Regions from separate parts of the Tolumonas auensis DSM 9187 genome, predicted to be linked through region 1. Evidence: riboswitches for the same ligand, from Rfam matches in the RefSeq annotation. Region 1 holds a riboswitch; the other holds the start of a gene.
What was found. Region 1 has a riboswitch for cobalamin ahead of TOLA_RS01985 (TonB-dependent receptor domain-containing protein). Riboswitches for the same ligand answer to the same signal wherever they lie in the genome.

Region 1 (4,429 bases):
CTGCAGAACATGTGGGATAGCTGGAAAGAGCTGCATGAGAAAGAAGATCCGGGCCTGCTGGAAATCTTCCACGACTCCGTTTCTGATCTGGCGGACGTGCACACGCAATACACGCTGGGCATGTTGTCCTTACACCAACGTGCCTGGGCAGAAGATCTGCACCTGAATCTCTGCCTGAAACTGAAGGTAATGCTGGATCCGGTTAACCGCATGCATCGTAATCTGCAGGATGAACTGAACGAGAAGCTGGCAGACAAATGCTTTGTTAACTTCTCCCTGTTCCAGTCACTGCCGGATGCCTGGGGGATTGACCAGATCTTCCCGATCATGCCACTGAGTGGTCTGGATCAGCAGCCAACCCGTCGTGGTGTGATCATGGATATCACCTGCGATTCGGATGGCATGATTAAAGAGTATGTCGATGGTGTGGGTATCGAAAATTCGCTGCCAATGCCTGAAATGCGCAACGATGAAACCAACTATATGGGCTTCTTCCTGGTCGGCGCTTATCAGGAGATCCTCGGCGATCTGCATAACCTGTTCGGCGATACCCACAGTGCGGAAGTGTGCCTGAACGATAACGGCGAACCGGTGATCACCAATATCATCAAGGGTGATAACGTGGATAACCTGCTGCGTTACGTCAATATCGACACGTCAGTGATCCGTCGTGATTACCAGAAGCTGGTCGCACACCCGTCACTTAGTGAAGAAACTCGTAAAGCATTGCTGGAAGAACTGGAAGCCGGTCTGCAGGGTTACGCCTATCTCGAAGACGAGTAACTTTTTCTCTCTCTCATAAACAAAAGGGTTCGCCACAAAGCGAACCCTTTTTATTTGCAGGTCACTCAGCAGCAGCGATTACAACTGGTAGCTGAAATCGACATAGTAACTGCGTTCCGGTGTGGCATAACCGGAAGCCAGGGCATAATCCTTATCGAACAGATTATCGATCCGGCCACCGATGCGCAGTTGCGGTAATACATGATAACCGGCAGCCGCATTCCACAGCGCATACGGTGCTAAACGGGTGGAACTGTCATAACGTTCGCTCTGGTACTGACCGGTCAGCGACGCATCCCACTTGTCCCAGTTCGCCATGCCCGTCCACTTATAGTTACGTTTTGCCCGGCGCGACAGTACGGTACCGTCTTCCAGATCACGCGCATTTTTGAAATCCGCACTGAGCTTATGCGTTAACCAACCGGTGGCAAATTCTGCTTCCAGTTCAATGCCTTTGATCCGTGCCCGGCCTACGTTACCCGGATACCAGTAACCACTGCTGTCCGGCGCCCATTCGATCATATCCTCAAGATCGTTACGGTATGCAGTCACACGCCATAACACTTCCTGTGTCGTCCCTTCCAATGCAATTTCGCTGTTTTTGGAGGTTTCCGGTTTCAAATCCGGCGAGACCGAATACGGGGTATACAGATCATTAAAGGTTGGCGCCCGGAAGGCGGTGCCATAGCGCGCGCTCAGACGATATTCCGGCAGGAAGTTCCAGCCCAGACCCGCCTGCCAGGTATTATGCCGGCCATACTGCTGGTTATCATCGGTACGGCCACTCAGTTCACCCAGCCACTGTTCCCAGCGATATTGCGATAACGCATACACACTCACGTTATTACGGTTTTTATCTTCATCAAAAAATGCGCTGCCGGAAGATTGTGAATCGGAGTGCAGTACGTCACGGCGTAAATCGACACCCGCGCCCACAGTCCAGGGATCCGTGATCTGATAGTTATTCAGCCAGCTCAGCTGATACTGACTGGTTTTATAGACTGAACTCGCTTCATCACGGGAAATCGTATCCGGGTAATAATACATGTCGTTATTGATCAGACTGGTATTCAGTTCCGTCTGATAACGATCTTTTTGGTATTTAGTGCCTAACTGATAGTGGGTATTTTCTTCCCAGGTCTCATCACGTTCATGCTGGCTGTAATCCCCATAACTATAGGAACCGTCACTTTGCATCGTGTTGCGCGTCCAGTGCATTGCACCATACACGTTCACTTCATCCGTCAGCTGATTCTGGTAATCCAGCATGGCATTACGCCCCAGGAAACCATGCTCATCACCGTCATTGACACCTTCCACCGGATGAACGTTGTACCCATCTTCCGTTTCATAACCGGCAGCCAGTTTCAGATGTTGCTGCTGATTGATATCAAAGGAAGTACTGCCGTTCAGATTCTGATAATCACGGGAACCGGCGCTGCCATTCAGCGTATGTTTGGTCTGCCCTGCCGTGCCGCGGGTGATAATATTGATCACACCACCAATTGCATCAGAACCATAAACTGATGCCCGCGCACCACGCACAAACTCAACACGTTCAACCTGATTTAATGGAATACTACTGAAATCGGTAGCGCCATTGGTGGCGCTGTTGATGCGAACGCCATCCATCAGGACCAGCGTTTCCGCTGACGTGGCGCCACGGACAATCACAGATGCCTGCTGTCCACGACCACCATTGGAAACCATTTCCACACCGGGTAATGTTTTCACGACATCGGCCAGTGAGCGGGCATGTAATTGTTCGATATCTTTGCGGGTAATAATGTTTACCGGCGCCAGTACAGAGGCAGTGGGTTCAGCAAAGCGTGTCGCCGTTACCGTGATCGGCAGGCCGGTGGATTCTTCGGCGTGTGTTGGCGCAGCAATAGCCAGCGCCGACAGCACAGAGGCAGTCAGTCGTTTTGACATTTGGGCAATCCCTAGTTCGCGTAGTGGTCCCTGTTTACCATATCGGATGATATGACTCAGATTTTGCTCTGGCAGGTCTTCGGGCTCAGGGGCTGATTCATTCCTACGGCGACGGCTTCCCGCCGGATGGCAGTGCCTGAGTTTTCACTCATTCGCTTTCGTTCCCCATTACCGCTGCGCGCCAGCTCCGGATTCACACCGGATTCCCTTTTAAGCAGGTTATTGCGCCAGAGAGTCGCGGATTATAGAGAGCACATAAGAGGCTGTATAGCGGGATTTCACCTCCATCCCACCAGCTCGCTTATCATGTTGCCGAAAACTTAAGCATAAAACTGGACAACCTCGCACAACTGCATACAATTTCCGGCCTTCCAGCAGTGACGGAGTACAACATGACAAACGCAGTCCATTCAGATGCCCTCTACCAGCAACAATTGCATGAAAAACAGCAGCGTCTGACGCAATTGCTGGCCCCGTTTCAGGCTCCTGAACCGGAAGTGTTTGCCTCCGCACCAAGTCATTACCGTATGCGTGCCGAATTCCGCATCTGGCATGAAGGCGTTGATGAGCTTTACTACGTCATGTTCAACAGCGAAACCAAACAGCGTTACTACGTGCATGAGTTTCCGACCGGCAGCCAGCTGATCAATCGCCTGATGCCGCGACTGCTGGAGCTGATCCGGGGCAATCACACGCTGAAATATAAGCTCTTCCAGATCGACTTTCTGACCACCCTGAGTGGCGAAGCGCTGATCAGCCTGCTCTATCACAAGACGCTGAACGAGGCATGGCAACCTGCCGCAACTGAACTGCGTCAGGCGTTGCGCGCTGAATTCGGTGAAGTGGATGTGGTGGGACGCGCGCACAAACAAAAAATCGTGCTGGAACGGGAATATGTGCTGGAACAGCTGCAAGTCGGCGATCGCACGCTTGAATACATGCAAGTAGAGAACAGTTTTACCCAGCCCAATGCCGGAATGAATCAGCAGATGCTGGGCTGGGCTACCGATGTTACCGCTGATTGTCAGGGTGATCTGCTGGAACTTTACTGTGGTAACGGCAACTTCTCGCTGGCGCTGGCGAAAAACTTTAACCGCGTACTGGCCACTGAAATAGCCAAACCGTCAGTGCATGCCGCACAGCATAATATTGCGGTAAACAAGATCGATAACGTACAGATCCTGCGGATGTCAGCAGAAGAGTTTACGCAGGCCATGAATGGCGAACGCGAATTTAACCGCCTGAAAGGGATCGATCTGCAAAGCTATCAGTGCAACACCATTCTGGTGGATCCACCACGCGCCGGACTGGATCCGGCCACAGTCGCCATGATCCAGGCTTATGAACAGATCCTTTATATCTCCTGCAATCCGGAAACGCTGTGCGATAACCTGAAAACCCTCTGCCAGACGCACAACATCGCCCGTTGTGCGCTGTTCGACCAGTTCCCGTTCACCCATCATATGGAATCGGGTGTCTGGCTGGTACGTAAATAACAGACAAAACAAAACGGCATGCCGGTTAATCCTGCATGCCGCTCATTTTCCACCGGTTAGTGAATTTCAATTTCAAGTGGCTTATCACCTGTCGGTGTACTCTTCATCATGTGCACATATAACATGCCATTACTGAAGTTCGCACTGATGTTTTCCGCTTTAACATCATCCGGTAACGTGAAACTGCGGCTGAAACTACCATAGTAACGTTCGATGCG
Region 2 (4,429 bases), 1.4 Mb from region 1:
TCTGAATATCAGACTGCCTGGTTTTTTAATGATTATTGTCTGAATGATCACCTTTCCTGAGAACCAAATATGGTAAAAATGTCCTTTGATGAAATTTTATTCGTTCAGAATGAATGGCCGGATTATCCATACCAGCTCATGCATTTTGAATGACAATAAATATAACTAAATACAGCTGAGAGTTTTGTCATGACTTCTGTTAGTTCTTTAGACTCAGATCTCATCAATAAAATAGCGTTGGATTTTGCCCACGCTACGGGTTTAGCTGTTGTTGTTGTTAACATCCACGGTGAAGAGATCTCCGAACGTTTCAACTTTACGTTGTTTTGCCAGAAGATGCGGCAAGATCCGGAACATTACCTGCGTTGCAAGATGAGTGATCGCTGCGGCGGACTGGAGGCATCGAAAGACAACAAGCCCTGTATCTATCGTTGTCATGCCGGGCTGACTGATTTTTCCATTCCTATGGTGATTGCCGGTCATCTGGTGGGGTTTGTGTTATGCGGGCAGGTGCGTGTCAGTAATGACGTTTCAATGGATAATATCCAGAAAGTGGATCAGGAATGGCAAACAGACCATGAACTGATGAAGGAATACGAGAATATTCCCCTGGTGGATTATTCTAAAATAATTGCATCGGCCGATCTGCTGAAACTGATTGTCGACAATTGCATCAAAAAGCACCTGAATTTTATTGTGATCAATGATACTGCATCATCGGAGCCGGAAAGGTCAAAACCGGTTGCGGCCTATGATGCGAAGATAAAAAAGGCACTGCGTTATATTGATACGCATTTCTCTGAAGATCTGCGGCTGGAGGATGTCGCAGCTCATATCTATCTGAGCCCTTACTATTTCAGCAAGTTATTTAAAAAGCAGCTGGGCATCGGTTTTAATGCCTATGTAACGCAGCAGCGGATGAATAATGCGAAACAGATGCTGCAATACAGCGACTGGTCGATAGCCAGTATTGCGAAAAATCTGGGTTTTTCTCAAACCAGCTATTTTTGCAAGGTTTTCCGGCAAACGTTTCAAGTCACTCCGCAAATGTACCGGGATACATTAGTGAGTGATGGCCTCGCTAGTTAACACCGTGTTTCTTGATTCATTGACCGGGTTTTAATACCCGGTTTTTTTACGGCATTTGTGTGCTGTTTAACATTTTCAGATTGCAGTAAATCGCCAGAAATTCATATTTAGTGAAATCTGATAAATGACCGGTAAAGCCTGATATGACGGTGATCCGGCATATGACAGCGCAATAAATTATTGTAATTCGCCAAAAATTTACTGTTCTAACGGTAAAGACAGCCATTTTTTTGATCTGGCTGAGGGTATAGTGTTTTTAACAGGATAAACTCTCGGTTTATCAATGATATTCAAAGGACGCCGTTACTAATCATGTAATAGCCAGATTTTCGGTAGACGTGTATGACGATTTATCGTCCGGGAAGGAGGTGTGAATCCTCCGCAGCCCCCGCTGCTGTGATGCTGACGACTCTGTATAACCACTGATCTCTTGGATTGGGAAGGGCAGAGAAGGATGACGCTAAGCCAGAAGACCGACACGGATACAACAGCTTCAACTCCTTCGGTGGGAAGTGGGTTGTCAGCATATGCATCGCTGTTGCTCACACAGCGGTGACACCTGCTTATGACAACCATACTTCCCGGCCGGCAAGCCGGGATTTTTTTGTATAGCAGGATGGTATGAAAGCGTTTTTGATTGGTGGAACAAGCAGTGGTAGTGGCAAAACAACGATAACGTTGGGTTTGTTGCGTGCTTATGCCCGCCGGGGTTTGCGCGTTCAGCCATTTAAGGTAGGGCCGGATTATATTGATACCGGCTGGCACACGCAGGTGACGGGTGTTGCATCCCGTAATCTGGATGCGTTTATGTTGCCGGAGTCTGCGATTGCGCGACTCTTTCACTATCACGCATCGAAAGCCGATATTGCCATCATCGAAGGGGTGATGGGGTTATTTGATGGTTTTGGTGTTGATCCGCTTTACTGCAGCAGTGCAGGCATGGCCAGACAGTTGGGTTGTCCGGTCATTTTGATTGTCGATGGCAAAGCGGTTTCTACTTCTGCCGCTGCGACAGTTCTCGGGTTTAAGCTCTTCGAACCGAGCGTTCAAATCGCAGGTGTGATCCTCAATAACGTCAATTCAGATTCGCACTTCGCAATGCTAAAAGATGCGATTGAGTTGTACTGCCATATTCCGGTGTTAGGCCGCGTTCCCGTCATTAAAGAAATCAATTTACCTTCCCGGCATTTAGGATTGGTGACGGCACATGAACAGGCTGAGCTTGATCTGAAATGGGATCTACTGGCCGATGCTATCGAACAACATATCGATCTGGATCGTTTGGCTGAAATTGCAGAAATACCTGATTTACCGGAAAAACCTGAGTCGTTAGCACCGGATTCACTGATTGGTGTCGGAAGCGGATTAAAACTCGCACTGGCGGAAGACGAAGCGTTCAACTTTTATTATCAGGACAATATCGAATTACTCGAAGCGGCAGGGATAGAGATTGTCCGTTTTAGCCCGTTACGCGATGCAGTGGTTCCTGCTTGTGACCTGATTTACCTCGGGGGCGGCTACCCTGAAATTCACGCCGCAACCTTGTCTCAGAATTCATCCATGCTGGCTTCCGTGCAACAGGCACATCAGCGTGGTGTGCCGATTTATGCCGAGTGTGGTGGCTTGATGTATCTGGGAGGGTCATTAACCACGGCATCCGGCGATTCCTATCCGATGGCTGGCATCTTCCCCGGTGAAAGCAGAATGACGACATCACTCAAACGCTTTGGTTATTGCCAGGCCAGAGCAGAACAAGCCACTTTGTTGGCGAAAACTGGCGATGTTATTCGTGGTCATGAATTTCATTACTCCGATTTTCACACCGATCTGCCAACGGTATTTCGTTTTTCTAAAGAGCGGGATGGGGTGGAAATGAGCCACTGGTATGGTGGTTATCAATCCGGGAACACGCTGGCGAGTTACCTTCATGTGCATTTTCTGCAAAACCCGGCCATGTTGTTGCGCTGGTTTGAAATTGCGAGGGCAGTGAAATGACTCTTGCGATTTATAGCGTCGCCTTCATCCTCGATCTGATTATCGGTGATCCGCAGAACTGGCCACATCCAATCCGCTGGATTGGTAACTGGATTTCGCTGGTTCAAAAAGGGATCCGGAAGGTATGCCGTAGTGAGCGGGCACTGTATGTTGGCGGCGGTGTGTTGTGGCTGTCGGTGGTGGGGCTTACCTGGCTGGTTACTTGGGGTGTCATCACATCGTTAAGTTCTGTGAATGTCTGGCTGGGCCGGGCTGCAGAGCTCTGGCTGGCTTACACCATTCTGGCGGGTCGTTGCCTGAGTGATGCGGCAATGGATGTTTACCGGGCGCTGGAGTCAGGTTCGATTGAAGATAGTCGCTGTCAGCTTTCCTATATCGTCGGACGGGATACCTCCCAGCTGAATGAAACTCAAATCACCCGCGCCGTGGTGGAAACCGTGGCGGAAAATACCGTCGATGGCGTGATTGCACCGCTGTTTTATCTGTTCATCGGCGGTGTCCCGCTGGCGATGGCGTATAAAGCCATCAATACCCTGGATTCGATGGTCGGCTACAAAAACGATAAATACCGCGCGATTGGCTGTGTGTCTGCCCGCATCGACGATCTGGCAAATTTTATTCCTGCCCGTTTGAGCTGGCTGTTCTTTACGCTGGCAGCGGCATTTCTGCGACTCAATGTTGTTCAGGCGCTGCGCATCGGCTGGCGGGATCGCTATCAGCATAAAAGTCCGAACTGTGCCTGGTCTGAGGCGACGGTCGCCGGTGCACTCGGTGTGCGTCTTGGTGGTCCGAATGTCTATTTCGGGGAACTGGTGGAAAAACCCTGGATTGGCGATGAACACCGCGCCATTACCCGCTCTGATATCAAATTAACGATTCGACTGATGATGGTGGCGTCTCTGATCGCACTGCTGTTCTTTTCTGTCGTTTATTACGCTGTTGAACGAGGTATTTAACGCATGGATTACATTAAACAGCCGCAACTGATCGAACAGCACAGCTTTGAAATTATTTCCGGGATCATTTCAGAAGAACGTCCGGAATACCGGTTTGCCGATCCATTGCAGGAAAAAATCATCAAGCGTGCCATTCATACCACGGCTGATTTTGACTGGCTGGATATTCTGACGTTCTCGCACGATGCACTCGATGCCATTATTAGCGCGCTGAAACAGGGCTGTACGATTTTTACCGACACGACTATGGCGTTATCGGGCATTAACAAAACCCAGCTCAAGGCGATGGGGTGTGATATTCAGTGTTATGTCGCGCATCCTTCGGTGGCTGAAGTAGCCAAAGAAAATGGTATTACACGCTCGATGGCTGCTGTCGATCTCGCCATGCA

Region 2: it holds a riboswitch for cobalamin, as region 1 does, so the genes downstream of both, TOLA_RS08550 (cobyrinic acid a,c-diamide synthase CobB) here and TOLA_RS01985 (TonB-dependent receptor domain-containing protein) in region 1, are expected to answer to the same signal.

Annotation. Positions count from the first base shown of each region.
Region 1 covers NC_012691.1:426,337-430,765, reverse strand. Annotated here, with positions in the region: gene speA (biosynthetic arginine decarboxylase) at 1-783, shown strand, start outside; gene TOLA_RS01985 (TonB-dependent receptor domain-containing protein) at 862-2,715, opposite strand; cobalamin riboswitch at 2,769-2,962, opposite strand; gene trmA (tRNA (uridine(54)-C5)-methyltransferase TrmA) at 3,108-4,211, shown strand; gene TOLA_RS01975 (Hsp20/alpha crystallin family protein) at 4,268-4,429, opposite strand, start outside.
Region 2 covers NC_012691.1:1,845,963-1,850,391, reverse strand. Annotated here, with positions in the region: gene pocR (transcriptional regulator PocR) at 190-1,089, shown strand; cobalamin riboswitch at 1,411-1,585, shown strand; gene TOLA_RS08550 (cobyrinic acid a,c-diamide synthase CobB) at 1,711-3,084, shown strand; gene cbiB (adenosylcobinamide-phosphate synthase CbiB) at 3,081-4,040, shown strand; gene TOLA_RS16665 (cobalt-precorrin-8 methylmutase) at 4,044-4,429, shown strand, end outside.